3 regions of the Thiohalobacter sp. COW1 genome follow, and region 2 is predicted to be linked to each of the others. Evidence: riboswitches for the same ligand, from Rfam matches in the RefSeq annotation. Region 2 holds a riboswitch; each other region holds the start of a gene.

Region 1 (9,978 bases), 590 kb from region 2:
TGCTGCCGGCCGCCCGCGATCTGCTGGAACGCCACCGCAGCGCGGGTGACACCCTGGTCATCATCACCGCCACCAACCGCTTCATCACCGCGCCCATTGCCGAGCGCTTCGGGGTCGAGCACCTGCTGGCCACCGAGGTGGAACAGCACGACGGGGTCTACACCGGCCGCAGCTTCGACATCCCCTGTTTCCAGGCCGGCAAGGTCAAGCGGCTGGAGCAGTGGCTGCAGGCGAACGGCGCGGACCTGGACCGCAGCTGGTTCTACAGCGATTCGCACAATGACCTGCCGCTGCTGGAGCGGGTCACCCACCCGGTGGCGGTCGATCCCGACGATACCCTGCGCCATACCGCACTGGCCCGGGGCTGGCCGGTGATCAGTCTGCGGGAATGAGTGTGCCGTCGCGCCCGCTGTCGCTCCTGCTGCTGCTCGCGCTGCTCAGCGGACTGACTCTGCTGCTGGCCGCCGGCCTGGGCAGTGTGGAGTTGGGGCCGGCGGCCATCCTCCAGGCCCTGCTGGATCGCGGCCCCGACTGGCCCCGGACCCTGGTCTGGGAACTGCGCCTGCCGCGCGCCCTGCTGGCCTTCCAGGTCGGCGGTCTGCTGGCCCTGGCCGGGGTGCTGATGCAGGTGCTGCTGCGCAATCCGCTGGCCGACCCCTATGTACTGGGCACCTCCGGCGGCGCGGCGGTGGGTGCGCTCGGCGCCCTGCTGCTGGGCCTGTCCGGCCTGGCGGTACAGACCCTGGCCTTTGCCGGCGCCCTGCTCTCCACCCTCGTGGTATTCCAACTCGGCGGCGGCCTGCAGCGCTGGCACAGCCACCGGCTGCTGCTGACCGGCATCGTGGTCGCCGCCGGCTGGGGCGCCATCATCACCTTCCTGCTCACGATCGCGCCGGCCGAACGGGTGCACGGCCTGCTGTTCTGGCTGATGGGGGATCTCACCACTGCCGCCCCGATCCGTCTGGGCGGGCTGTGGCTGCTGCTCCTGCTGGTCGTTGCCCTCGGGCTGGGCCGCACCCTCAACCTGCTGCTGCTGGGTCAGAGCACGGCGGCCACGCTGGGCGCGGCCATCGGCCGTACCCTGGTGCTGCTGTATGTGCTGGCGGCCCTGGCCACCGCCCTGGCCGTGAGTCAGGCGGGCAGCATCGGCTTCGTCGGGCTGGTGATCCCGCACCTGATCCGGCTGCTGGGCATCCGCGACCATCGCTTCCTCATTCCCGCCGCGGCGCTGGCCGGCGGCAGTCTGCTGGTGCTGGCCGACACCCTCGGCCGTACCCTGCTCGCGCCCCAGCAGCTGCCGGTGGGTGTGGTCACCGCCTTTCTCGGCGTGCCGCTGTTCCTGTATCTGCTGACCCGCCAGGCACGGGCCACGGAGCCGGCATGAGCCTGCTGCGCACCGAACAGCTGGGCATCGATATCGGTCAGCGGCGTCTGGTCGCGGGTCTGGATCTGGTGGTGGAGCCGGGCCAGTGCTGGGCCATTCTCGGCCCCAACGGCTCGGGCAAAACCACCCTGCTGCACTGCCTGGCCCGACTGCGCCAGCCGGAGACCGGCCGCATCCTCATCGACGGGCAGCCACTGGAATCCCACCCCCGCAAGGCCCTGGCCCGGCGCCTGGGCCTGATGCCGCAGGACAATCACGACCCCTTTCCCCTGCAGCTGCGCGAGGCCGCCCTGCTGGGACGCTATCCGCATCTGGGCGGCTGGCAGTGGGAGGGGCGCGAGGAAGTGGCGCGGGTCGATCAGATCCTGGGGGAGCTCGAGTTGCTGGCGCTGGCCGAACGCAACATCCAGACCCTGTCCGGCGGCGAGCGCCGGCGCCTGGCCTTCGCCACCCTGCTGGTGCAGGACCCGGCCCTGCTGCTGCTGGACGAGCCGACCAACCACCTCGATCTGCGCCGCCAGCTCGATGTGCTGCAGCGCGTGCGCCGGAGCCTGGACCACAGCGACAAGGCCGCCCTGCTGGTGCTGCACGATGTGAATCTGGCCGCCCGTTTCTGCAATCACGTACTGATGCTGATGCCGGACGGCACCTGCCTGCAGGGCCCGGTCGACGAGCTGCTCAATGCCGGAAACCTCAGCCGGCTCTACGCCTGGCCGATGCAGTCGGTCGCAGCGGATGGTGGCCGGTTCTGGTTTCCGCAACTCTGATCAGGCGGTCGGCAGCGACGAGGAGAGGGGCGGATGTATTCGCGTTCAATCGCAGCCAGTACGACATAATTCCGCACAGCCCATGTTCATCCCCGTCTATCCGAACAAACGTTGCCACCAGCGGCGGCGATTGCCGGGCAGGGGCATGTCCGCTTCGAGATCCGCGGGCTTGAGCTTGGACAGGATCCAGCCGGGCTTGGGGGGATTGTCGGAGAAGCCGCAGCTCACACCCAGGTTGTTGGGATCGAAGATCTTCACATAGGTGGGCTGATCGAAGGAATCGGTGTAGACAATGCCGCAGTAGTCCTCTTCATGCTCACGGCGCAGCAGTACGTCCACTTCATCGATGAAACGGGCCAACTGTTCTGCCGTGGCTGAGGTCCCGGGCGGCGTCTCACCGACGGCATAGATGTACCAGCCGCCATCGGCATCGTCGCGCAGCCGCTGCCAGAGCTCATCCAGCTGGGGCCAGCGCAGCACGCCGTAGAAGCTGCCCCGAAAGGCGGCAAGAAAGGGATCCTGTGAAACCGCGGGTGCATTCCGGCTCATGCCCGAACTCCTAACATACCGATTGGTATGCCAGTCTACCCCGGCCGACGAACAGGTCAAGCCGGCCGTGTCAACTTGACCGGCCATCGGCCGCCGCGTAAAGTTCCGGCCACTTGAAATGCCTCGGGTGCCGCGCCTTCACAGCGCGGTGAAACGGGAAGCCGGCGCGAATCCCCTGGATTCAATTCCGGCGCTGCCCCCGCAACGGTAGGCGAGTCAAGACCTGTCACAGTGCCACTGCGTACGCGTGGGAAGGCGACAGGTCAGGGAAGCATACTTCCTGCTCGCGAGCCCGGAGACCGGCCCGAGGTATCCCAGGTGGCACTGCGGAGGGCGGTGCCCGCGTGGCATCCACCTCTCCCACGCAACGCCCTTCCCTTGTCATGTACACACAATAATCATGCGCACGCGGACGGGCGTGCGTTGGGAGAAATCGATGTTCAGAACCACGCTCGCGGCCGCAATCACGGCCGCTTCCGGATTCATCTCGCCTGCCGCGCCCGCGGCCGACTCGGAAGAAATGCCCCAGGTCATCGTTACCGCCACGCGGACGGCACAGACCGCCGACCAGAGCCTGGCCTCGGTCACGGTCATCGACCGGGACGAAATCGAGCGCAGCCAGGCCAGGTCCACGGTGGAACTGCTGCGCGCGAAGGCCGGCATTCACATCAGTACCAGCGGTGGCATAGGCAAGACCGATTCCGTCTTCATCCGCGGCACCAATTCCGATCATGTGCTGGTGCTGATCGACGGCGTGCGCGCCGCCTCCGCCACCCTCGGCACCTTCAACTGGGGCAACCTGCGCCCGGACCAGATCGAGCGCATCGAGGTCGTGCGCGGCCCGCGCGCCAGTCTGTACGGCTCCGACGCCGTGGGCGGCGTGATTCAGATCTTCACCCGCCGCAACGAGGGGCCGACCGCGCGCATCGGCTACGGCGGCGACGACACCCGCGAGATCGAGGCCGGCATCGGCGGCGGCGAGCGCTGGCGCTACAGCCTGCAGGCCGGCGCCCTGGACACGGACGGGATTCGCACGCTCGACCAGTCCAGCGAGAAGCACGGCTATGACAACCTGCATGCTGCGCTTGGGCTGGACGGTGAGCTGATGCCGGGGCTGGCGATGCGTTTCAACCTGACCCATGCCCACGGCACCAATGAACTCGACCCCGCCACCGGCGACATCGATTACAGGAACCAGGCCGCCAGCCTGAAGCTGGAACACATGACGACTGCGGTATGGAGCCAGTCCCTGACCCTGGGCTATGCCCTGGATGAAACGGATTCCGCCAGCCCGACCTCGCCGGCCGTGATTCAGACCAAACGCCGCAGTGCGAGCTGGCAGAACGATCTCACGGTATTCAACGGTCTGTTCACCGCCGGTATCGACTACTGGGTGGACGAGGCAAGCAAGGACCGCAACGGCGTCATCGACGAGAACATCTACAACAGTGCCGGCTTCGTCCAGCATCAGTTCAGCGCCCTGGCGAGCGACTGGACCCTGGGCCTGCGCTACGATCACCACAGCGAATTCGGCAACGAGACCACCGGCAATATCGCCTGGGGACACGACCTCCCGACCGGCACCCGCGTGATCGCTTCCTACGGCACGGCGTTCAAGGCCCCGACGGTCAACGGCCTGTTCTGGCCACGCAGTGTGGACAGCTTCTTCGGCACCACCTACATCATCCAGGGCAATCCGGATCTGCAACCGGAGGAATCGCAAACCGCTGAATTCGGTCTGCGCCATACCTTCGGGAAGGTCCGCACCGAAGCGAATCTGTTTCATACCGACCTGAAGAACCTGATCGAGTGGAGCACCGTCCAGACCGGTCCGAGCACCTTCACCTCCAGTCCGGCCAATGTGCGCGATGCCACCATCCGCGGCCTGGAGTTGATCGCCGCCGCCGACTGGGCGGGCTGGAACTTCGGCGCCGGTTACACCTACCTCGATGCGACCAACGACAGCAACGACGAACAACTCGACCGCCGGCCCGAGCATTCGCTGGACCTGACCGCGCAGCGCGACTTCGGCCGGCACGGCATCGGCATCGAGGCACTGGCCCGTTCCGAGCGCAACGACCAGAACGCCACCACCCGCCTGGCCGGCTATGGCCTGGTAAACCTGACCTACCGGTATCGCCCCGCCCCCCGGTGGCAGGTCGAAGCACGGGTGGAGAACCTGTTCGACAAGGACTATGTACTGGCTTCCAGCTTTGCCGGCGACTGGAACACGCTGGATCGCACCCTGTTCGTCTCGGTGCGCTATAACGGAGAGTGATGAAACACCGATCCGACAATGCCTGGCACCAGCAGCCGCTGCCCTGGCTTGTCATGGCATCGCTGGCGCTGCATGCGGGCCTGCTGACCTGGCAGGCGCCGTTGCAGCATGAGGTGCCGGCCCTGAGCAGTCGCAGCGGCGCGCTGGCTATCCAGCTGACCGCTGCGCCGTCACCCGCTCGGCAGCCGCCGGCGCCTGCCGCAATACGCAAAGCCGGGGATGCAGAATCCACCGGGGCTGCTGCAACCGCCGGCGACCCGCACCAGGCAAGTCCCCCGGACGCGTCAACCGCAACGCAGCCGGCCGCCCCCGACCCCGTCGCCGCGGCCGGGACCACCAGGACCGAACCCGAACGGCAGGCGTCGGTTGAACGCCCGGCACCAGCGCGCGGCGAGCGCCCGGCAGGCGCCGAACCGCAGCCGCCCGCGCACGCGGCAGCGGCGCCCGCCACCGCAGCGCCGGCACAAATGCGGGCCGAGGTTCAGGGCAGCGCCGTTCTCGAAGAGATCCGTGACGCCCTGCAGCAGCATTTCTTCTATCCGCGCCTGGCCCGGCTGCGCAACTGGGAAGGCGATGTCCTGCTCGGTTTCCAGGTCCGCAGCGACGGTCGCATCGATGACGTGGAAGTCCTGGAAAGCTCCGGCCGCGCCGTGCTCGACCAGGCCGCGCTCAGCGCCCTGCGCTCGGTCCGGCAGGTGGCCTACAATGCCGCCCACCCGGTGGACCTGCAGCTGCCGGTCGCCTATCGATTGCACTGAAAGAGGGAACACATCATGGGTCACCGCCTGTCCAAAATCTACACCCGTACCGGCGACGACGGCTGCACCGGGCTGGGCGACGGCTCACGCGTGGACAAGGACGACGCCCGGGTCGAGGCCTTCGGCACGGTCGACGAACTCAACAGTATGCTGGGAATACTGGCGGCACAGTCACTGCCAGCGGAAGTCCGCGAGGGCATCAATGCCATTCAGCATGACCTGTTCGACCTGGGCGGCGAGCTCTGCGTACCGGAGTTGGTAGCGATCGGCGACGGGCATATCCGGCGCCTGGAGGCCTGGCTCGACACCATGAACGCCGAGCTGGGATACCTGGAGGAATTCATCCTGCCGGGCGGCGTCCCGGCCGCCGCCCACTGCCACCTGGCCCGCACCGTCTGCCGCCGGGCCGAACGCCGGCTGGTCAGCCTGGCGCGCAGCACCGCTGTGAATCCGGCCGCCCTGCAGTACCTCAACCGCCTGTCCGATCTGCTGTTCGTGCTGGCCCGCCATCTGAACCGCCTGGCGGGCGAGGCGGACGTACTGTGGCAGCGCGGAAGAAACGGATAACCCACACCGCAGGTTGCAGCTGAGCGCAGTGAAAGCCGACAGCACCCACTACTGAGACTGCCGCACCTGCTCCAGCAATTCGCACATGCGCTCCGCGCCGTCGAGGATGCGCGGGCTGTGGCGGTGAATCAGATCGGGCGGGATATGAAAGATATGCGCATTGCGCACCGCGCGCAGCCGCGGCCAGCGCTGCCAGTGATCCAGCCACTCGGGACGCGTTGCGTCCATGCCGCCGGCGACAATGGCATCCGGATCGGCGGCCAGCACCGCTTCCAGAGTCACCTGCCCGGACAGCTGCGGCAGTTCGGCGAACAGGTTGCGGCCACCGCACAGACGGATCACGGCACTGATGGTGTGGTCGCCATTGACGGTCATCAACGGCCGGTGCCAGACCTCGTAGAACACCCGAACCACCGGCCGGTCACTGTACTGCGCCTGCAGCGCATCCCGCCGGGCCCGGAACTCCCGTGCCGCCTGATCGGCGCGGGCTCGGGTGCCCGCCAGCACCCCGATGCGTTCCAGCAACAGCGCGATATCGTCCAGGCTGTGCGGCTCGGCGATGAAGACCGGGATGCCCAGCTGCCGGAACCGGGCCAGCTGGGCGGACGGGTTGCCGCTGCCCCAGGCCAGGACAACATCCGGCTGCAGGGCAAGGACGGCCTCCAGGTCAATCCTGTTGGCATTGCCCACAGCAGGCAGACGCCGGGCCGGTGCCGGGTAATCGCTGTAGGCGACGGCGCCGACCAGGCGTTCACCGGCGCCCGCCGCATAGGCCAGTTCAGTCAGGGACGGCGCCAGGCTGACAATGCGCTGTGCCGGCGCGTCCAGGACAAGGGCCTGTCCCGACATGTCCTCGACCCGGACCCCGGCAGCAACGCACGCGGCCGGGAATGCCAGAACCAGCCACAGAGACATGACACGAACCGCTTTCATCCGAACCAGTATACCGTCCGCACACATTGCATGACATGAACACACCGACCCTCATGATCCAGGGCACCACCTCGGATGCCGGCAAGAGCGTGCTCACCGCCGGCCTGTGCCGCTGGCTGCGCCGGCGCGGCATCCGGGTCGCCCCCTTCAAGCCCCAGAACATGGCACTCAACAGTGCGGTCACCGTCGATGGCGGCGAGATCGGCCGTGCCCAGGCGGTACAGGCCCAGGCCGCCGGCGTGGAGCCGCACAGCGACATGAACCCGGTGCTGATCAAGCCCGGCAGCGACACCACCGCGCAGATCATTCTCCAGGGGCAGGTCTACGGCAATATGGACGCGGTCGATTATCACGCCTGCAAGGCCAGCGCGCGGGCGGCCGTACTGGAATCCTATGCCCGCCTGGCGCAGCAGTATGACGCCGTGCTGGTGGAAGGCGCCGGCAGTCCGGCCGAGATCAATCTGCGCGACAACGACATCGCCAACATGGGCTTCGCCGAGGCGGTGGACTGTCCGGTGGCGCTGATCGCCGACATCGACCGCGGCGGCGTGTTCGCCCACATCCACGGCACCCTGGCGCTGCTGTCCGACAGCGAGCGTGCCCGCACCCGCGGCTTCGTCATCAACCGTTTCCGCGGCGACATGGCGCTGCTGCAGGGCGGACTGGACTGGCTGACCCGCAGCAGCGGCAAACCCGTGCTCGGTGTGCTGCCCTGGCTGCATGGCCTGCATCTGGAGGCCGAGGACGCCATCCGGGCGGAACAACAGACCGGCTCAGACCACGACCGCCTCGACGTGGTCATCCCCATCCTGCCGCACATCAGTAACCACACCGATTTCGACAGCCTGCGGCTGCATCCGCAGGTCAATGTCATCTGGGTGCAGATCGACGCCACCCCGCCGCCGGCGGACCTGGTGATCCTGCCCGGCAGCAAGCAGGTGCGCGCCGATCTGGCGCGGCTGCAGGCGCGTGGCTGGCAGCAGTATCTGCAGCGGCATCTGCGCTATGGCGGCAAATTGATCGGCATCTGCGGCGGCTTCCAGATGCTGGGCCGGAGCATCGATGACACGGACGCAGTGGAAGGCACCCCGGGGAGCAGCGCCGGCTTCGGCCTGCTCGAGCTGCACACCCGGTTGCGGCCGGACAAACAGCTGCGGCGCTGCCGGGGTCGTCTGCTGCATGATGAAGCGCCGGTCACGGGCTATGAGATCCACATGGGCGAGAGCACCGGCGCAGCGCTGCAGCGCCCTGCCCTCCGGCTGGACGACCGGGACGAGGGCTGCATTTCAGACGACGGCCAGATCCTCGGCACCTATCTGCACGGCCTGTTCGACCAGCCGGAGGCCTGCGGCAGCCTGCTGCACTGGGGCGGACTGGATGATCCCGAGCCGCTGGATTATCCCGCCCTGCGCGAAGCAGGCATCGAGCGCATGGCCGATACCATTGCGGCCCATATGGAGGAGGCGTTGTTGCTGCAGCTCATCGGGCTGGAGCCCGGCTGATCCGGACCGGTCATTCCCCGTACACCGTGACCGTCACCGCCCGGCGCTGGGCCTGGGTGCGGTGCTCCCACAGATAGACACCCTGCCAGGTGCCGAGCACACAGTCACCGCCGGCCACCGGCAGAGTCAGATCGGCGCCGGTCAGAACCGTGCGCACATGCGCCGGCATGTCGTCCGGCCCTTCGTCGTCGTGCCGGAACAGGGGATCGCCGTCCGGCGCCAGCCGCGCCATGAAGCGTTCCAGGTCGGCCCGCACCGCCGGGTCGGCGTTCTCGCACAGCATCAGCGAGGCACTGGTGTGCTGAACGAAGACATGACACAGACCGGTGCGGATGCCGCTGTCGCGCACCGCCTCCCGGACCGCGCGGGTCAGGTCATGGGTACCCCGGCCGCGGGTGGACAGGCTGAGGGTGTGTTGAAAGACCATGGATTCAGATCGCCATCATCGCCATGCACCAAATCGGTGCGCTCGTATGCATCCCTATTATATCAATGTATACAGGCCTGCCGCCCCGCATTCATGTATAATCCGCCCTCCCTTATTCAGAGTACCCGCACCGTGATCCAGAACCTGCGCAACATCGCCATCATCGCCCACGTCGACCATGGCAAAACCACCCTTGTCGATCAACTACTTAGTCAGTCCGGGACCTTCGGTGACCGGGGTGTGGCCCCGGAGCGGGTGATGGATTCGAACGACCTGGAGAAGGAACGCGGGATCACCATCCTGTCCAAGAACACCGCCATCCAGTGGCATGACTACCGCATCAACATCGTCGACACCCCCGGCCATGCCGACTTCGGCGGCGAGGTGGAGCGGGTGCTGTCGATGGTCGATTCGGTGCTGCTGCTGGTCGACGCGGTCGAGGGTCCGATGCCGCAGACCCGTTTCGTCACCCAGAAGGCGCTGGAGCGGGGCCTCAAACCCATTGTCGTCATCAACAAGATCGACCGCCCCGGTGCGCGCCCCGACTGGGTACTGGATCAGACCTTCGACCTGTTCGACCGCCTGGGCGCGACCGATGAACAGCTCGACTTCCCGGTGGTCTACGCCTCCGGCCTGAACGGCTATGCCAGCCTGGACCAGGGCGCGCGCGAGGGCGACATGACCCCGCTGTTCGAGACCATCGTGGAGAAGGTCGCCTGCCCCGAGGTCGACGCCGACGGCCCGTTCCAGATGCAGGTCAGTTCGCTGGACTACAACAGCTACGTGGGCGTGATCGGCATCGGCCGCATCAGC
Region 2 (9,978 bases):
TCAGCGCGGTCTCGATCTCCTGGTGCGGCAGGCGCTCCAGGGTGATGCGGGTGAAATCCTCCGCGTTCACCTCGGTAAACTGCATCTGTGTATCCTTCTCTGTCTGGTGGTCGGACACGAACCGGCCCGTGAAACTGTGTCGTCCGCTGTGGCCGGGGCCTTGAGCCGGATCACGGGCGCGGACAAATACCCATTTCCATTCAGGGATTTACAGAATGGTATCCAGCCTTGATACACTGGCGCGGACAACAGAGGACAGGGGAAGACATGAAGCTCACCATCATCAGTGGCAGCCACCGGGAAGAGGCCCAGAGCCTGAAGGTGGCCGGATATGTTGAACGCACACTTCAGGAAAAACAGCTGTGCGAGGAGACCGCCTTGATCAGCCTCTCGGGCAATCCGCTGCCCCTGTGGGACCAGGGCATCTGGGACAAGGATCCGGCCTGGGAGGCGCACCTCAATCCCATCCGCGCCGAACTGTCCGCGAGCGATGGTTTCGTGGTGGTCTCGCCCGAGTGGCATGGCCAGGTCCCGGCCGGGCTGAAGAATTTCTTTCTCATGTGCAGCCGCTTCGAGGTCGGGCACAAGCCGGCGCTGATCGTCACCGTGTCCAGTGCCGACGGCGGCGCCTATCCGGTGGCCGAACTGCGCATGAGCAGCTACAAGAACAACCGCATCTGCTACATTCCTGAGCAGGTGATCGTGCGCAATGTGGAGAGCGTGCTCAACGACAACCCGGACGACAACAACCCGGATGCCGATCAATACTTCCGCGAACGCTTCGAGTGGAGCCTGGGCATCCTGCGCGAATACGCGCTGGCGCTGCGTCAGGTGCGCGCCAGCGGCGCAACCGACACGGACAAATTCAAGAACGGGATGTGAACATGATGCAGTGGCTGCAGCGCCTGCCCTGGGCTGTCCTGATCATCGGCACTCTCACCCTCGGTCTGGCGCCCTTCGTGCCCGAGCCGCACCTGGTCGAGAAACTGCGAATGCTGTTTCAGGGGCAGTTGAGCCGGCCGATCGATATCTTCGATCTGGTGATGCACGGCGCCTTTCCGGCGCTGCTGCTGGGCAAGGCCGCGCTGGTGGTGCGTAGGCCGGAATAAGGGCCGTGTGCCCCGTTTCCGGCGATGGACACGGTCACCGGCGGCATCGCCGGGAACGCTGTGCTTATCCCGGCCTACGTGTGGGTGTCTACCGCATCTTCGCAGCGTAGTAGGTCGGATTAGCCCGCAGGGCGTAATCCGACTCGGGCCGCGCCCCCGTCGGGTTACGCTGCGCTTACCCGACCTACGTGTCGTGATTGTCCGTATCCGCGTAGTCACTGCCCAGGTCGATGCCCAGTTCCTCGGCCACCGCCTGCCAGTAGGGCTCGGCCTCGCAGCTGCAGCAGTCGCACCAGGGCGCGATGCCATCGTGCATGCTGAGGCTGCGGCGCTTTTCCTTCCGCTCTGTCGTTTCGTCGTTCATGACCCGAGTGTAGGTCGGATCAAACGAGGTGCAAGCGAGGTTGCGCGGGTCGAGTGAAACGCAAAAGCCCAGCCGCACCCTACAATTGTTCTGCCTCGAGCTGCTCGGACAGTTCCAGCCAGCGCGTCTCCACCGTCTCCAGTTCCCGGTCGATCTCGGCCTTGTCCTGCAGGACCTGTTGCAGTTCGGGTTTGGCGTTCTCCTGGTACAGCGTGCTGTCTGCCAGGCGGTGTTCCAGTTCCTGTTGCCGGTCGGTCAGTCGTTCCAGCCGGGTTTCCAGGGATTTGAGCTCCTTGCGCAGCGGGGCGAGCTGGCGCCGCTGCTCGGCCTGGTCGCGGCGCTGCTGCTTGCGATCCGCGGGCCTGGTGCTGCCCGCCTGCGCCGGTTTTTCCTCTGCAGTACCCGCCTCGCGCTGCAGCAGCCAGCGCCGGTAGTCTTCCAGATCGCCGTCGAAGCGGGATAGCCGGCCGCTGTCGATCAGCCACAACTCGTCGGCGATGCTGCGCAGCAGGTGACGGTCGTGCGAGACCACCACCAGGCCGCCGGTGTATTCCTGCAGCGCCAGTTCCAGTGCCAGGCGCATTTCCAGATCCAGGTGATTGGTGGGTTCATCCAGTAACAGAAGGTTGGGTCGCTGATAAACGATCAAGGCCAGTGCCAGGCGTGCCTTCTCCCCGCCGGAGAAGGGGGCGACCTCAGCCAGCGCCTGGTCGCCGTGAAAGCCGAAGCCGCCGAGGAAGTCGCGCAGCTCCTGCTCCCGCGTCCGGGGATCGAGTGCCTGCAGGTGCTGCAGCGGGGAACGGTCAGGCCGCAGCTGCTCCAGCTGGTGCTGAGCGAAATAACCGACCGCCAGGTCCCTGGCCGGCAGCGCCTCCCCGGCAAGCACCGGCAGTTCACCGACCAGGCACTTGATCAGGGTGGATTTGCCGGCACCGTTCGGGCCGAGCAGGCCGATGCGTGCCTCCGGGGTGAGCGACAGTTTCACCTGTTCCAGCAGTGGCCGGCGGTCATAGCCGATGCTGCAGTCCTTCAGCTGCAGCAGCGGGTTGGGCAGCTTGCGTGGCGCCGGAAAACGGAAACGGAAGGGCGAGTCCACATGCGCCGGGGCGATCAGCTGCATGCGCTCCAGCGTTTTCAGGCGGCTCTGGGCCTGGCGTGCCTTGCTGGCCTTGGCACGGAAGCGCGCGACGAAACGCTCGATGTGGGCGACCTCGCGCTGCTGGCGTTCAAAGGCGCTCTGCTGCTGCGCCAGTTGTTCGGCATGCTGGCGCTCGAAGCTGCTGTAGTTGCCGCTGTAGAGGGTGATCGAACCCCGTTCGAAGTGAGCCACGGTATCGACGATGGCATCGAGAAAGTCGCGGTCGTGCGAGATCAGCAGCAGGGTACCGGGATAGGCGCGCAGCCAGTCCTCCAGCCACATGACCGCATCCAGATCCAGGTGGTTGGTCGGCTCGTCCAGCAGCAGCAGATCGGAGGGGCTCATCAACGCGCGGGCCAGATTCAGGCGCATGCGCCAGCCGCCGGAAAACTCGGTGACCGGCCGATCATGACTGGCATCGGCAAAGCCGAGGCCGTGCAACAGGCGGGCGGCGCGATGGCGGGCGCGGTAGCCGTCGATGGCCTCGAACTCGGCATGCAGGGCGGGCAGCCGGTCCGGAATAGGGTCGCGTTCGGCAGCGGCGATGGCCTGGTGAAGTTCCCACCAGCGGGCGTCGCCCTGCAGGACATGCTCGATGGCGCTGGCATCGGTGGACGGCATTTCCTGCGCCACACCGGCGATCACCCAGTCGGGCGGCAGTGTGAGTTCGCCGCCGTCGGGCGGCAGCACGCCCTGGATGAGATTGAACAGACTGGTCTTGCCGCAGCCATTGGCGCCGGTGATCCCGACCTTCTGGCCGGGATGAACGCGCAGCGAGACATCCTGCAGCAGCATCCGGTCGCCGCGCTGCAGGGCGAGATTCTTCAGTTCCAGCATGGAGGCGGCATTCTACTCCAATGCAACCGCACCGGCATCGAAGTACCCCGGGATGGCCGGGTGTCGCATTACTCCCCCTGCTTGCATAGACTGTCTGCCAGCACAGCCTACGAAGGATTGCCCCACCCATGCCCATCCGCACATTCGAGACCCACACCCCTGTCATCGATGGCTCCGCCTACGTCGATCCCACCGCGCTGGTCATCGGTCAGGTGGAGATCGGGGCGGACAGTTCGCTCTGGCCCAACGTGGTGGCCCGCGGCGATATTCATCACATTAAAATAGGGGCCAGCACCAATATTCAAGATGGCTCTGTTCTTCATGTCACCCACGACAGCGAGTTCGCGCCCGGCGGGCATCCACTGGAGATCGGTCACGCCGTCACAGTGGGCCACATGGTGGTGCTGCACGGCTGTACAATCGAAGATAACTGTCTGATTGGAATGGGTTCCATGATCATGGACGGGGCGCGTGTCCAGACCGGGGCCATGCTGGGGGCAGGCAGCCTGGTTCCACCCGGCAAGGTGCTGGACGGGGGCTGGCTGTGGGTAGGCCGACCGGCCAAAGCGGTGCGGGAGCTGACCGAACAGGAAACCCTGTTTCTGGAATACTCTGCGCGGCATTATGCCCGGCTCAAGGATCGCCACCTGGCGGGCAGCGACTGACTGGCGGGGACGGGAAAAAGGCCCTACAATCAAACCGGGAAGGCGATCAATGTGATGCCTGGCCAACATCAGGCCCGCGGGCGGCAGCATGGGCCCTGCCGCAGAGCCCCGACAGGAATCTTTCTCTACCAGGGATGTCGAAGAACAACACAGGCCCTGGTTTCAGGAGAAAGCCATGATGCTATTCATCGGTAATCTGCCCCAGTCGGCCACCACGGCGCGGCTCGCCGATGCTCTGCGCCTGGGGCATGAGGATGCTCACCGCCTGCGCATTATCCGCAAGCCCGGCCGTCACGGCGGAGTGCAGCGCTATGCTGTGCTGCAGGTGCGCACCCCGGCCGCGGCCAACCGGTTGCTGGGGCGCAGCAACAAGATCAAGCTCAACGGTCAGCCGCTGGAGTTGCGCGAGTTCTGCAAGCGCATTGCCAACAACGAACGCCGCGCGCTGAACTGGCGCAGCAAGACCTGGCCGCATGCCGAGCGTCGCTGCAACGAACGTCGCTGCACCGCAGGCGAACGACAGGCCGCCTGACAGCCCCCCGGCCGCGCCGGGGTGGACAGCCATCGGTGCCGCCGCAACCGCGGCGTGTGCATGCGCGTTGCCCCGTCCTTTACGCCATCCCGATTTGACTTCATGCAGATTCATGACTAAGGTGTGCACACCGTAGACAGGTGCTGGCAAGCTGTTCAGTGTTGCCAGTGAAACGGGAAGCCGGTGAGAAACCGGCACTGCCCCCGCAACGGTAATTGGGTCAAGGCGCTTCATCCAGGCCACTGTGCGCAAGCATGGGAAGGCGAAGCGTCGAGCCGTACGGCTCTACCCATAAGTCCGGAGACCGGCCTGCCTACTACGCTGCATCCGCATGACGGAGGCGGCGGCACTCGGCGCTACGGAGGGTATCGCCAGGGGCAGGCTACCCGCCAATCGCACTGGCGTTTCGCCTTTCTCCCGATTTGTCCTCCGCGGCGCGTGTATGCGTGTACTGGCGGAGGGCCAAATGTGTAATCCCGGACGACCCCGGCATGCCGGGCGGTCGATAATTCCACTACTATGCAGCGTCCATGATGCATCGGTCCTGGCCCGACTCGGTGCGTTCTGTCTCGGCCTGACGGTGCTGTCCGTCAGCGCGGACGAGCCGTTCGAACTGGACGATATCGTGGTCACTGCGGCCTCCCCGGATACACCTGTACTGGCCACGCCGCGCAGCGTTTCGGTCATCACGGCGCGCGACCTTGACAATGCCACCACCACCGATCTGGCCGAACTGCTGTCGCGCGAGGCCAATGTCAATCTGCGCAGCTTTTTCGGCGGCAACAAGTATTCCAATATCGACATCCGCGGCATGGGCGAGACCAGTGTCAGCAATGTCATTTTCCAGGTTGACGGCTTCCGTCTGAATGCGCCCGATCTGTCGGGTGCGGATCTGTCGAGCATTCCGCTGTCGCAGATCGAGCGTATCGAAATCCTGCGCGGCGCCAACGGGGTGCGCTATGGCGACGGTGCGGTCGGCGGTGTGGTCAATATCATCACCGGCCAGCCGCAGGCCGGAGTGCAGGGTCATGCTGAATATACCCGGGGTTCATTTGACAGTGACGCGACCACGGCGGATATCAGTGTGGGCGGACGCCATGCCCGCGCACGCCTGAGCCTGGCGCATGCCGACAGCGACGGCCACCGGGTCAACAGCGCCAGCCGCGAACGCGATGCCGCGCTGCGGCTGAATCTGTATCCACTGCCGGCGCTGGAGCTTGATCTGCGCGCGAGCTACCACGACGACCGGTTCGGTTTTCCCGGGCCGGTGAGCCAGACGGCGTTCCAGACACGGGAGGGCCGCGAAGGCTCCAACTCGCCGAACGACTTCAGCGAAACCACCGATCATCGCTATCAGGCACGGCTGGGCGCCGACCTGAACCGCTACGGGCGCCTCACCCTGCACGCCAATGTGCGCGACCGGGACAACCCCTATGTGCTGGGCTACACCCCGCTACTCAGCATCGAGGATCAGCAGGGCGAGATTTCCGAACGCTCACAGCATGTCGGCCTCGAGCATACCGTCGCCGTCACAGCGGCCGGGCTGCCGCTGGACATCGCCTGGGGCGCGACCGGCTTTTTCAGCGACTATGTCCGGCGCGAGAACGGCACCGATGTACCGGACCAGAGTAAGCGCACCGCCGGAGACATTGAGGAGGCGGCCGCCCACATCATTATCGACGCCGCGCCGGCCGATGCCTGGCTGCTCAGTGCCGGCTATCGCCTCGATCGCTTCCGGGTCGAGCGGCTGGATGAAAGGCTGGTACAGCTCTATACCGGCACCTTTCCCTTTTTCATTCCGGCGGGTGCGCAGTGGCAGAACACGCTGGATGAAACCACCACCTGGCACAATAACGCCGGCGAGATCGGCCTGAGCTGGCTGCCCACCAACAGCCTTGCCGCCTATCTCAACTATGCCCGCAGCTTCCGCAATCCCAACATCGACGAACTGGCCCTGTCCGCCCCCGAGCTCGCGCCCCAGTCCGGCTGGCAGGCGGAGGCCGGCCTGCGCTATCGCCGGCGCTGGCTGGAGGCGGCGGTGTCGGTGTTTCACATTGCCATCGACGACGAGATCTATTACGGCGAGGAGCCGTCCACCGGCGCGCGGGTCAATCGCAACTACCAGGACACCACGCTGCGCACCGGCGCCGAACTGGAACTGAAATTGCGCACGCTTCCCGATCTCTATCTCTGGGGCAATCTGTCCTATACCGATGCGCGTTTCGAGGACAGCGGCAACGCCATCCCGCATGTCCCGCAGCTGCAGGCCAATGTCGGGCTGGAATGGGTGCCGGTGCCGGAGGTCTCAGTGGTGCTGAGTTCCAGCTACACCGGCTCGCGTTTCGATGGCAACGACCTGAACAATGACCTGTATGCAAAGCTCGATGCCTACCAGGTCGCCGATCTGAAGCTGAGTTGGGAGCATCGGGCGGTTCGGCTGTTTGCCGGCGCGAACAACCTGTTCGACGAGGTCTACAGCACAGTCGGTTACAGCGAGAACTACTACCCCATGCCCGAGCGGAATTTCCATGCCGGGCTGGCAGTCACCCTCAACTGAACGACAAGCAAAAAGGAGAAGGAAATGAAAAAACTGCTTCCCGTTATGTTATCCGCCTGCCTGCCCGGTGTGGCGGTTGCGGGTCCCTTCGCGCCCGCCGCCGGTCAGAGCGGCAGCACCGCCATACATATGAACGATCCGATCTTTGCCGGCTGGGCCAGCGGGTGGCAGGACTACCTGCCGGGCAGCAATGTCGATGCGCAATGGCAGACGCCGCAGAAGGCCCTGGGCAAGGCGGTGGGAGATTCCTACGACATCGTCTCGCTGGGACGAGGCGGATCGATCACCCTGACCTTCGACGCCCCCATCGTCGACGGCCCCGGCGCCGACTTTGCCGTGTTCGAGAACAGCTTCAGTGACACCTTCCTGGAATTGGCCACGGTGGAGGTGTCCTCCGACGGAATCAACTTCAGCCGGTTCAGCGGCTACTCCCTGACCGCGTCGCCGGTCGGCGGCTTCGGCGCGGTCGATCCCACCAATATCCACGGTTATGCCGGCAAGTACCGCCAGGGCTACGGCACGCCGTTCGATCTGGGCGATCTGGTGGCGGCCAGCATGCTGGATCTGAACAACATCCAGTATGTGCGGCTGGTCGACATCGTCGGAGACGGTAGCTTCATGGACGACACGCCGGCCGCTGCAGGCGGCCCGCGCCCGGTGTACGACCCCTATCCCACCGTCCAGAGCGCCGGCTTCGACCTCGATGCCATCGGCACGATCAATGCCGGCGTCGCGACCTCGCCGGTCCCGCTGCCAGCCGCGGCATGGCTGTTCCTGAGCGGAATGGCCGGGCTGGGCGTCATCGGACGCCGGCGCACACGTGCCCGGACAGAATAAGATAACACAAGAGGAGTCGATAACATGCAATTGGAACAGAAAACAGCACTCACGGCCGGAATCATGCTCCTGGCCAGCGGCGCTGCCGGCGCCGCCACCGTCAGCGGCTTCGATGACCTGGCACTGGCGCCCGAGTCCTATCACGCCGGCGTGACCGGCGCCCTGTACACGCCCAATACCACCAGCTTCACCAGCGGCCCGGCCACCTATTACAACGAGGCCACCGACTGGGGGGGTAGCACCTCCTGGCAGGGTTGGGCCTACTCCAACACCACCGACACGAGCACGCCCGGCTACCTGAATCAGTACAGCGCCTATACGGGCGGTGGGTACAATTCGTCGAATTACGGTGTCGCCTTCACCAGTACGGGCGCGGCCAGCGTGGTCAGTTTCGCCCAGCCGTCACAACTGACCGGCGCCTACTTCACCAACACCACATACGCCGCCCTGTCGATGCTCAATGGCGATCAGTTCGCCAAGCAGTTCGGGGGAGCCAGCGGCGACGACGAAGACTGGTTCAGGATGACGATCACCGGCAAGGACAGCACTGATGCGGTGACCGGCACCCTGGACATGTATCTGGCCGATTATCGCTTCAGCGACAACAGCCAGGACTACATCCTGGATGCCTGGACCTGGCAGGACTTGGGGGCACTGGGCACGGTGAGCAGTCTGGAGTTCACGCTGAGTTCCTCGGATGTGGGCGACTACGGCATGAACACGCCGGCCTATTTCGCGATGGACGATCTGCAGGTCAGCGCCGTGCCGTTGCCGCCGGCGCTGTGGCTGTTCGCCAGCGGCCTGTTGCTGCTGGGGCGTCGGGTGCGCCGGGCAGCACCACCGGCCTGACCCGGTCCCCACAGAACTCCGGGCCGGCAGGAATGCTGTGTCGCGCAGGGAGGCGCGGCCGGTTGGGAGCCCTGTTCAAATCGAAGCCGTGCCGGGGGCCGGCGCCATGTTTGCTGCCGCGTCAGAGCCCGCTGCGCAGCGCCGCGATTACCGGCGGTGTGTCCGGCCGCAGTCCCCGCCACAGATAGAACGACTCCGCCGCCTGTTCCACCAGCATGCCCAGACCGTCCATGGCCAGCGCGGCCCCGTGGTTGCGCGCCCATTGCACGAAGGCCGTCGGCTGGCTGGCGTACATCAGGTCATAACAGCAGCAGTGCTCCCCGATGATGGAAGTCGGAATCGCCGGCACCTCGCTGTCCAACCCGGCCGCGGTGGCATTGATGATCAGATCGAAGCGGCTATCCGCCAGGTCCTCGAACCCGCTGCCCTCGATGTTGCCGGCGTCCTCGAACAGCCGCGCCAGTTCCCGGGCCTTGTCTGCCGTGCGGTTGGCCACCCGCACTCCGGCCGGGTGCGTCTCCAGCAGCGGCCCGATCACCCCGCGCGCGGCCCCGCCCGCACCCAGCAGCAGGATCCGGCGATCGGTGAGCACCTGCTGCAGGTTCTGGGTCAGGTCGCGTACCAGGCCGATGCCGTCGGTGTTGTCGCCGATCAGCCGGCCGTCGTTGCCCCACAGCAGGGTGTTGACCGCCCCTGCCCGCTCGGCCCGCGGATTGAGCACCTCCGCCAGGCGCCAGGCATCCTGCTTGAAGGGCACGGTGATGTTCAGCCCCTGGCCGCCAGCCTGGCGGAACAGGGCGATGGCGGTGGCCAGATGTCCCGGCTCGACCCGGATGGCCTCGTAGACCAGATGCTGGTGGGTCTGGCGTGCGAACAGTGTATGGATCTGCGGCGATTTGCTGTGGTCGATGGGGTTGCCCATCACGGCGTAGCGATCGGGCGGCGCTGCGGTATCTGCCATGCTCATGACGGAGTTCAGCCCTGTTCGGCTTCGCGCAACCAGTGCGCAACCCGGCAGGCGAAATAGGTGAGGATGCCATCGGCGCCGGCGCGCTTCATGCCCAGCAGAGACTCCAGAATCACCGCGCGA
Region 3 (9,978 bases), 980 kb from region 2:
GCATAGGCGATCTGCTCGCGCATCTTGTCGTCGTAGGCCTGCGCGGTGATACGCCCGGCCTTGAAATCGCGCCGTACGGCGCGGATCTCGTCCGTTTGCGGGAAGGAACCAATGGTCGTGGTCGGAAAGGCCGGCAGGTTAAGTCGCTGATGCTGCACCCTGGCGCGTTCGCTGTAGGGGTGCTGGCGCTGAGACATGCGAGCGTCGACGCGCGCCATCCGCTCGCGCACCTCGGGCCGGTGCAGTCGCTGCGACCGCGCCCGGGAGTGGACCGCCGCATCGCTGGCCTGCAGGGCGGCCACGGCGGCCTCGCGACCACGGTCCAGGGCCTGTTTGAGCGCGCTGACCTCCTCGACCTTCTGCGTGGCGAAGGCCAGCCAGGACCGCAGTTCGGCATCCAGCCTGTCTTCCTGCCCCAGGTCCACCGGCACGTGCAGCAGCGAGCATGAAGGCGCGATCCACAGACGCTCGCCCAATGCCTCCCGCAGCGGCTCGAGGCGATCGAGCGCGGCGCTGAGATCGGTGCGCCAGATGTTGCGGCCGTCGACGCTGCCCACGGAGAGCACCTTGTGCGGCGCCAGCCAGTCGGCCACGGCAGCGACCTGTTCCGGGGCGCGCACGGCGTCGATGTGCAGGCCGGCGACGGGCAGGTTGGCAGCCAGACACAGGTTGTCCTGCAATGCACCGAAATAGGTGGTGAGCAGCAGCTTCACCGGAGCGCTCTGCAATCGATGATAGGTCGATTCGAAGGCCTTGTGCCAGGCGGCGGGCAGGTCCAGGGTCAGGATCGGCTCGTCGATCTGCACCCAGTCGGCGCCGAGCCCGGCCAGCCGCTCCAGCACCTCACCGTAGACGGGCAGCAACTGCTCGAGCAGCGCCAGGGGCGCCGCGCGGGTGTCCCGCGACTTCCCCAGCCACAGAAAACTCAGGGGCCCCAGCAGCACCGGCTTGACGGGGATGCCCAATGCCCCGGCCTCCTCGACCTGTTCGAACAGGTGCTCCGAGGACAGGGCGAAACGCGTATCGGTCTCGAATTCCGGGACCAGGTAGTGATAGTTGGTGTCGAACCACTTGGTCATTTCGCAGGCCGCGGCCGGTGTGCCGGTCGGGGCGCGGCCCCGGGCCATGCGAAACATCGTATCCAGATCGACCGGACCGCCCGCATGCCCGAAGCGGCGCGGCACGACGCCGAACATCACGGCATGGTCCAGGACCTGGTCATAGAGCGAGAAGTCGCCCACGGGAATGAGGTCCAGACCGGCCGCCTGCTGGAGCTTCCAGTGCCGCTCGCGCAGTTCGCGCCCGGTCCTGAGCAGAGTGTCGCGATCGATCTCGCCGCGCCAGTACTGTTCGGTGGCGAATTTCAGTTCGCGCCGATGGCCGATACGGGGAAAACCGAGATTATGCGTCGTGGTCATGGTGTCGTCTGCCTCTTGTTCTGAATGAGGCCGCGGAGTATGGTGCCCGACACTTAAATGAATCAATCTCAATATTTTCATTATTTAATTGAATTTTATTCATGACGATCGAGATCCGGCACCTCCGCACCCTCGCCGCCCTCGCGGCCAGCGGCAGCCTGGCGCAGGCGGCGGAGCGAGTGCATCTGACCCAGTCGGCACTGTCTCACCAGCTTCGCACCCTGGAGGATCACTACGGGGTGACGCTGCTCCATCGCGGCAGTCGGCCGATCCGCCTCACTCCGGCCGGCGAACGTGTGCTCGCGCTCGCGCAGGAAGTCCTGCCGGCGCTGGAGCAGGTCGAACACAGTCTGCTGGGAATCGCTGCCGGCCGAGTCGGCCGCCTCTATGTCACCATCGAATGCCATGCCTGCTTCGACTGGCTGCTGCCACTGCTGGAGGACTTCCGCCAGCGCTGGCCGGAAGTCGAGATCGACATCCGCACGCCGGACCACTTCGATGCCCTGCCCGCACTGATCGATGGCGACATCGACCTGGTCATCACCTCCGACCCCATCGAGCGGCCGAGGCTGGAGTTCCAGCCGTTGTTCGACTATCGCGCCCTCCTGGCCATGCCGACCGACCATCCGCTGGTTGAACGCGACTGGATCCGCCCGCAGGACCTGGCCGACCAGGCACTCATCACCTACCCCGTCCCGCAGCAGCGGCTGGATATCTTCACCCACTTCCTCGATCCGGCCGGTGTGACGCCGGCGCAGGTCCGCCAATGCGAACTGACCGCCGTCCTGTTGCAGCTGGTGGCCAGCCGCCGCGGCCTGGCTGCGCTGCCCGACTGGGTCCTGCGCCCGGCTCTGGAAGCCGATCGCCTGGCGGCCCGGCCGCTGGGCCCGCAAGGCATGGGCGGGCGCATGTACGCGGCCGTGCGGACCACCGAGGCCGAACTACCCTGGCTGGCAGACTTCATCGCCCTGGCGACGGCGGCCGAAAGATAGATCGCCACCCGCTTGAACCCCGCCCGATTATCTCCTATATTGGGCTTCACCTCCGGTGCGACCACTAGATATTGTGGTTGCGGCAACAGGGAACCCGGTGAGAATCCGGGGCTGTCGCGCAGCGGTATGGGGGAACGACGCCACAGGTGCAGCACGCACAGGCACTGTCCTTCGGGATGGGAAGCCGTGGCACAGGTGAACGGCAACCGCCGTTCGAGCCCCCGAGCCCGAATACCTGCCGGAGTGGATTCCGCACGAATCCATGCACCCGGGTCTCGCGCCAAGGCCTCAGGGTGGCAGAGCCGCCAGATTTCCCGATCCCGGCCCGCCAGCCTCGCCCGCGCGTCTCCCGCTGTCATCGACACACTGCCACCACGCAGAGAGGGGGAGAGCATGCTGACAACCACCACCGCAACCGAATCGCCGACGCCGGCGGCCGCCCGGCGGCCGGAACCGGAACCGCCGACGCCAACCGGCTACCGCGTCATCCGCCGCAATGGCAAGGTCACCGCCTTCGACCGCAGCAAGATCGCCATTGCCATGACCAAGGCCTTCCTGGCCGTGGAAGGCGGCACCGCCGCGGCCTCCAGCCGGGTCCACGAGACCGTCGAGCAACTGACCGACCAGGTCATCGACGCGCTGTTCGGACGCGTGCCGGGCAGCGGCACCGTCCACATCGAGGACATCCAGGATCAGGTCGAACTGGCGCTGATGCGCGCCAGCGAGCACAAGACCGCCCGTGCCTATGTCCTGTACCGCCATCAGCAGGCCGAAAGACGCGCCGCCGGGCGCGCAGCGAGCGCGGGCCGGCCGGCCGAGGACGAGGCCGTACTCACGGTTACGCTCGATGACGGCAGCACCCGGCCGCTCGACCTGGCCCACATCGAAACCCTGATCGAGGAGGCGACCGCCGGGCTCACGGACGTGGACACGGCCGCGGTGTTGCAGGAAGCCCGGCGCAACCTCTTCGACGGCATGCATGAGCGGGATGTCGGCCAGGCACTGGTCATGGCCGGGCGCATGATGATCGATCGCGAAGCCGACTACAGCCACGTCGCCGCCCGCCTGCTGCTCGACAACCTGCGGCGTGAGGCACTGGGCTTTGTCGGCGGCGGCAGCGCCCGGGTCACCCAGGCGGAAATGGCCACGCGCTATCCCGACTACTTCAAGGCCTGCATCCACCGCGGGGCGGAACTGGAACTGCTCGACAGCGAACTGACCCGCTTCGACCTGGATCGGCTCGGCGCCGCGCTCAAGCCCGAGCGCGATCTGCAGTTCACATATCTGGGTCTGCAGACCCTCTATGACCGCTACTTCATACACCATGACAAGACCCGCTTCGAACTGCCGCAGGCGTTTTTCATGCGTGTGGCCATGGGCCTGGCCAGCAACGAGATCGAGCGCGAGGCGCGGGCGATCGAGTTCTATGATCTGCTTTCCAGCTTCGACTTCATGAGCAGCACCCCGACCCTGTTCAACTCCGGCACCCTGCGCCCGCAGCTCTCCTCCTGCTATCTCACCACCCTTCCCGACAACCTCGACGGTATCTATTCCGGCATCCGCGACAATGCACTGCTGTCCAAGTTCGCCGGCGGTCTGGGCAACGACTGGACGCGGGTGCGCGGCATGGATGCCCACATCAAGGGCACCAACGGCAAGAGCCAGGGCGTGGTGCCATTCCTGAAAGTCGCCAACGACACCGCGGTGGCGGTCAACCAGGGCGGCAAGCGCAAGGGGGCCGTATGCGCCTATCTGGAGACCTGGCACATCGACATCGAGGATTTCCTGGAACTGCGCAAGAACACCGGCGACGAGCGCCGCCGCACCCATGACATGAATACCGCCAACTGGATCCCCGACCTGTTCATGAAACGGGTGGCCGAGGCGGCCGAGTGGACGCTTTTCTCACCCGACGAGGTGACCGATCTGCACGATCTCACCGGCCGGGAATTCGAACAGCGCTACACGGAATACGAAGCGAAGGCCGCGCGCGGCGAGATCCGTGTCTCGCGCCGGGTCCAAGCTGTGGAATTGTGGCGCAAGATGCTGTCCATGCTGTTCGAGACCGGTCATCCGTGGATGACCTTCAAGGACCCCTGCAACCTGCGCTCGCCGCAGCAGCATGTCGGCGTCGTGCATTCCTCCAACCTGTGCACCGAGATCACACTGAACACCTCGGATGACGAGATCGCGGTATGCAATCTCGGCTCCATCAACCTCGCGCGCCACGTCGGCGCCGACGGCCTGGATCCGGACAAGCTCGAACGCACCATCGGCACCGCCATGCGCATGCTCGACAACGTCATCGACTACAACTACTACTCGGTCCCGCAGGCGCGACGCGCCAATCTGCGCCACCGCCCGGTCGGGCTCGGCCTGATGGGGTTTCAGGATGCCCTGTATCAGCTCGACATCCCCTATGCCTCGATGGAGGCGGTGGAGTTTGCCGACCGCTCCATGGAAGCGGTGTCCTTTCATGCCATCAAGGCCTCGACCGACCTGGCCGAAGAGCGCGGCCGCTACCCGAGCTTCGACGGCTCGCTGTGGAGCCGGGGCATACTGCCCATCGACTCCCTCGCCCTGCTGGAGGAGGGACGCGACGGCTATCTGGATGTGGACCGCGAGTACACGCTGGACTGGGACAGCCTGCGCGAACGCGTCCGTCGCGTGGGCATGCGCAACTCCAATACCATGGCCATCGCCCCGACGGCGACCATCTCCAACATCTGCGGCGTGGGGCAGTCGATCGAGCCGACCTATCAGAACCTGTTCGTGAAATCCAACCTCTCGGGCGAGTTCACCGTCATCAACACCTACCTGGTGCGCGATCTCAAGGCGCACGGCCTGTGGGACGAGGTGATGGTCAACGACCTCAAGTACTACGACGGTTCGGTGCAGAAGATCGGCCGCATCCCGGAGGCGCTCAAGGCGAAGTACCTGAGCGCCTTCGAGATCGATCCGCGCTGGCTGGTCGAGGCTGCCGCCCGTCGGCAGAAATGGATCGACCAGGCCCAGAGCCTGAATCTGTACCTGGCCGAGCCCTCGGGACGCAAGCTCGACAACCTCTACAAGCTGGCCTGGGTGCGCGGGCTGAAGACCACCTACTACCTGCGTTCCATGGGGGCGACCGGGGTGGAGAAGCACGGCGCGGCGCCGGTCAGCGGCAGCATCACGGCAGCAGGCAGCACCGGCGCCGAAACCGCCAGCGCCTGTTCGATCCTCGACCCCGACTGCGAGGCCTGTCAGTAGGCGGGGAAACCCGCGCTCATCTCTGCCCGGCGCCATTGCGAGCGGCACGCTGCGCGCCTCGCAATGACGCAACATCACATTACGCAATTGCCCGAAAGAGGAGAACACGATGCTCAACTGGGACGACCCGCTCACTCAGGCTGGCCCGCAACACACGCCGCCGACCCAACCCGGCAAATTCAATCCTCAACCGGGATCGGCACACCCCGCCGGCACGGCGTCGGATGCGCATCCCGCCCCCGTCGAAGGTGCGCATGCGCGCACTACCGACACGGCCCTGCCCGGCATCACCCCCAGCGACCTCAAGCCGATCAATCCGGAAGACAAGCGCGTCATCAACGGCCACACCGACATCAATCAGCTGGCGCCGTTCAAGTACCCCTGGGCCTGGGACTATTTCATCAATGCCAACAAGAATCACTGGACACCGCTGGATATCGGCATGGCGCAGGACGTGCACGATTACCACTATTCCCTGACCTCGGAAGAGCGCCACGTCTACGAGAATGTTCTGGCCTACCTGACCACTTCCGATATCCTGGCCATGCGCAACATCGGCCTGGCGGTGATGGAGAAGATGTCGGCGCCGGAGTTGCAGATCTACCAGGCCCGCCAGGTGTACGAGGAATCCCTGCACACCTGGACCTATCAGCACTGCATCGAGTCGATCGGCCTGAACCAGGGCGAGATCTACAATCGCTATCGCGTCATCCCCGAGCTCAACCACAAGATCCGTATCGCCAATCAGCGCCTGGACACCGTGATGCGGCCCGATATCGATCTGCGCGAGCCGCAGGCCCTGAACGACTTCGTCATGGCCTATGTGTTCTTCGCCGCGGTGTTCGAGGGCACCTGGTTCTACAACGGTTTCTCGCCGGTGTTTGCCCTGCAGCGACGCGGCCTGATGAAAGGCACGGCGGAGCAGCTGCAATACATCATGCGCGACGAGGTCCTGCACGCCTCCTTCGGCCTGCGCGTGGTCAAGCAGATCCTGCATGAAGAAAACATCCGACTCGATCCGCAGGCGGTGCGCGAGATGTGGGACGAGGCCGAGGCCGCCGAAACCGCCTATGCCCGGTTCCTGCTGCCCGAGCCCATCCTCGGTTATTCCGCCGACGCGCACATCGAGCAGTTCCGCTTCATCGCCAATCGCCGCGCCCGCAAGCTGGATCTGGACGACCCCTTCCCGGGCGCGGAAAACGCCCTGCCCTGGCTCGACGAGCAGGCCAATCTGCGCAAGGAGAAAAACTTCTTCGAGACCCGGGTCACGGAATACCAGACCGGCGGCGCCCTGAACTGGGACTGACGGTCTACGCCTGTCCCATGGCGGTGGCAGACGGATGTCTGCGACACCGGGCCGAATGAACCGCTAGGCGTACAACCGGCTGTACAGTCCACCCGCTTCGATCAACTCCCCGTGCCGGCCCTGCTCCACGATGCGGCCGGCCTCGAACACCAGCACGCGGTCGGCGCGGCGCACCGCGCTCAAGCGGTGGGCGATGATGAGCACGGTGCGTCCGGCCAGGAATTCCTCCAGGTCGTCGAGCAGCCGGGCTTCGGTCTCGGTATCGAGCGCGGAGGTGGCCTCGTCCAGGATCACCAGCTGCGGATCGCCCAACAGCATGCGGGCAATGGCCAGGCGCTGACGCTGGCCGCCCGACAGGCGCACGCCCTGGCGGCCCAGTTCGGCATCGAGCCCGCCCGGCAGCTCCCGTACCACCTCCGCCAGCTGCGCCCGCTCCAGTGCCTGCCACAGCTGCGCATCGTCATACTCGCGCCCGAAGGTGAGATTACCGCGCACGCTGTCGTTGAAGATGGCCGGGTGCTGCAGCACGGTGGCGACATGCTCGCGTACGACATCCAGGCCGATATCGGCGACCGGCACATTGTCGAAGCGGATGGTGCCGGCCGTGGGCTGATACAGGCCGAGCAATGCCTGTACCAGGGTGGACTTGCCGCCGCCGCTGGCGCCGACCAGCGCCACCCGCTGGCCGGCCGGGATGTCGAGACTGATGCCGTCCAGAATCGGCTCTTCATCACGATAGGCGAAATGCAGATCCTCGATGCGTACGGCCACGCCGCGCTTGTCCGTGAAGGGATTCTTCCGCCCGGCATAGCCAGGCTCCGCGCGCAGGCCGAGGAAGCCGTTGATGCGCTCCAGCGCGGCACGGGCGCCGTAATAGGCATACTGGATGCCGAGGATGTCCTGCACCGGCGTCATCATGTACCAGAGGTAGGCGAACACCGCCATCATCTGGCCGATGCTCAGGTCGGAATACACCACCATCAGCATGCTCGCGGCGCGGAACAGATCGAACCCGAGCAGGAAGATGAAGAACGACAGCCGGCCGGCAGCATCGCTCTTCCAGGAAAAGGCGGCCGAGTCGCTGCGCACGCGCGCGGCCCGATCGATCACCCGCTGCAGGTAATGCTGTTCGCGGTTGGCCGCGCGGATCTGCTGGATCGCATCCAGGGTCTCGGTCAGGGCACCCTGGAACTGCTCGAAGGCCTGGTTCTCGCGCCGCTTGAGGTGCTTGACCCGGGTGCCGAGCTTGACGCTGAACCAGATCACCATCGGGTTCAGGAACAGGATCAGCAACGCCAGCTGCCAGTGCAGCCACAGCAGCACCGCGGTCACGCCCACCAGCGACAGCACTGCGATAAGGAACCTGGCCACCGCCATGCCGATGAAGTTGTCGATCGAATTCAGGTCGGTGACGAAGTAGGAACTCACCGCACCGCTGCCGCGGGTCTCGTATTCGCTCATGGAGATGCGCCGCAGCCGCTGCAGCAGATCGCGGCGGATGACGAACACCACGTCCTTGGCGATCAGACTGAACTGGCGCGTCTGCCATACGTTCAGCAACACCGAGACGAAGCGCAGGGCGACGGTGAGCAGCAGGATGGCGCCGATGTGAAGCACCGGCCCGTGCCAGGCGGACGGGAACAGCTGGTCCATCCAGCCCACCAGCGTACCCGGCTGTTCCAGCAGCACCTCGTCGACCAGCAACGGAAGCATCAGCGGCAGCGGCACGCTGGCCAGCACCGCCAGCACGGCGATGGCATGGGCGGCGACGAGCTCGCGGCGATGGCGCAGGACCAGCGCCAGGACCCGGGACCAGTCGTAGCCGGCGGTGGCAGAGTTATGGGTAGTCATGCAGCGTCCACAGGGCAGGCGACATCATCGATTCTACCCCATGTCCCTGGCCTGGACCGCCGTCAATGCGGCGCCGGCACGGCCAGCCCCAGCCGCTGCCGCGCCACCTTCGCCATCTCCACCAGCACGGGGCGGATCTGTGCCTTGCCGGTGAGCGGTTCGGTGAAGGGAATCCGGCCCAGGACCCGGCCCTGGTCGGTGTGATATTCCACCGACATCGCATCGCGGTCAATGTCCAGCAACCGCGCCGCGGTGGCTGCCTGAACCCCGAGGAAGGCATGCACATAATTGAGCACGGCATCGGCATGATCCTCATTCATGTGTTCGATCATGCGCGCCTTCTCCTCGGCGGCGAGAAAGTCGGTGTCCGTCTGCGTCTGGCTCATGCTGTCGCTCCTTTACCTGTCACTATGAATTGATCGCCGAAGGCCACGCCGCCGGCGTGGTCGGCGCATCGGCCCTGTCCGTCTGCGGCCGGGCGATCAGCACCGGCTGTTCCGGCACGGTGGGATGCGGCAGACGCAGCAGCGGGATGCCGAACACCTCGCTAAGGAACGCCGGCTGCATGACCTCGCCCACTGGCCCCTGGCGCCGGAGCCGGCCCTGCTGCAGTACCGCCACCCGGTCGGCATAACCGGCCACCAGATTGAGATCGTGCAGAATGGCCAGCACCCCGATGCCCTGCTCACGGGCAAAGCGGCGCGCCACCCCGAGCACATGATGCTGATGCACCAGATCCAGCGCCGAGGTCGGCTCGTCCATCAGCAGATAGCGCGGGCCCTCCGTTGCCGGCTCCCAGATCTGGGTCAGCACCCGCGCCAGCTGCACCCGCTGGCGCTCACCGCCGGACAGGGTGGTATAGTCGCGCCCGGCCAGATGCTGCACATCGGCGGCGGTCAGCGCCGCGTTCACGATGTCGGAATTGTGCCCGGCCGGGGCGCCGGCATGCGGGCTGCGGCCCATCGCCACCACCTCGCGCACCCGGAAGGGAAAGTTGAGGCTGGAGTGCTGCGGCAGTACCGCCCGCATCCGCGCCAGACTCCGGTGCGGCCAGTCGGCCAGCGCCCGGCCATTGATGCCGATCCGCCCCGCGGCCGGCGTGGTCTCTCCCGCCAGACATTTCAACAGGGTACTCTTGCCGGCGCCGTTGGGTCCGATCACC

The links. A riboswitch is a leader RNA that binds a small molecule or an ion and turns the genes downstream of it on or off. The one in region 2 is predicted to bind cobalamin.
Region 1: it holds a riboswitch for cobalamin, as region 2 does, so the genes downstream of both, COW1_RS15305 (TonB-dependent receptor domain-containing protein) here and COW1_RS12460 (TonB-dependent receptor) in region 2, are expected to answer to the same signal.
Region 3: it holds a riboswitch for cobalamin, as region 2 does, so the genes downstream of both, COW1_RS07715 (ribonucleoside-diphosphate reductase subunit alpha) here and COW1_RS12460 (TonB-dependent receptor) in region 2, are expected to answer to the same signal.

Annotation. Positions count from the first base shown of each region.
Region 1 is NZ_AP024239.1:3,227,360-3,237,337, reverse strand. Features, by position in the region: gene COW1_RS15325 (HAD family phosphatase) at 1-392, shown strand, start outside; gene COW1_RS15320 (iron ABC transporter permease) at 389-1,384, shown strand; gene COW1_RS15315 (ABC transporter ATP-binding protein) at 1,381-2,151, shown strand; gene COW1_RS15310 (hypothetical protein) at 2,248-2,700, opposite strand; cobalamin riboswitch at 2,809-3,023, shown strand; gene COW1_RS15305 (TonB-dependent receptor domain-containing protein) at 3,137-4,978, shown strand; gene COW1_RS15300 (energy transducer TonB) at 4,978-5,736, shown strand; gene COW1_RS15295 (cob(I)yrinic acid a,c-diamide adenosyltransferase) at 5,752-6,303, shown strand; gene COW1_RS15290 (cobalamin-binding protein) at 6,352-7,218, opposite strand; gene COW1_RS15285 (cobyric acid synthase) at 7,272-8,738, shown strand; gene COW1_RS15280 (secondary thiamine-phosphate synthase enzyme YjbQ) at 8,749-9,165, opposite strand; gene typA (translational GTPase TypA) at 9,298-9,978, shown strand, end outside.
Region 2 is NZ_AP024239.1:2,639,936-2,649,913, reverse strand. Features, by position in the region: gene COW1_RS12495 (hypothetical protein) at 1-85, opposite strand, end outside; gene COW1_RS12490 (NADPH-dependent FMN reductase) at 268-882, shown strand; gene COW1_RS12485 (RND transporter) at 885-1,109, shown strand; gene COW1_RS12480 (hypothetical protein) at 1,294-1,473, opposite strand; gene COW1_RS12475 (ATP-binding cassette domain-containing protein) at 1,553-3,448, opposite strand; gene COW1_RS12470 (gamma carbonic anhydrase family protein) at 3,577-4,113, shown strand; gene COW1_RS12465 (RNA-binding protein) at 4,289-4,645, shown strand; cobalamin riboswitch at 4,767-4,973, shown strand; gene COW1_RS12460 (TonB-dependent receptor) at 5,226-7,202, shown strand; gene COW1_RS12455 (VPLPA-CTERM sorting domain-containing protein) at 7,227-8,039, shown strand; gene COW1_RS12450 (DUF4465 domain-containing protein) at 8,064-8,888, shown strand; gene aroE (shikimate dehydrogenase) at 9,010-9,855, opposite strand; gene hemB (porphobilinogen synthase) at 9,864-9,978, opposite strand, start outside.
Region 3 is NZ_AP024239.1:1,663,743-1,673,720, forward strand. Features, by position in the region: gene metE (5-methyltetrahydropteroyltriglutamate--homocysteine S-methyltransferase) at 1-1,418, opposite strand, end outside; gene COW1_RS07710 (LysR family transcriptional regulator) at 1,520-2,410, shown strand; cobalamin riboswitch at 2,447-2,668, shown strand; gene COW1_RS07715 (ribonucleoside-diphosphate reductase subunit alpha) at 2,807-5,659, shown strand; gene COW1_RS07720 (ribonucleotide-diphosphate reductase subunit beta) at 5,769-6,965, shown strand; gene COW1_RS07725 (ABC transporter ATP-binding protein) at 7,029-8,816, opposite strand; gene COW1_RS07730 (DUF2470 domain-containing protein) at 8,879-9,202, opposite strand; gene COW1_RS07735 (heme ABC transporter ATP-binding protein) at 9,225-9,978, opposite strand, start outside.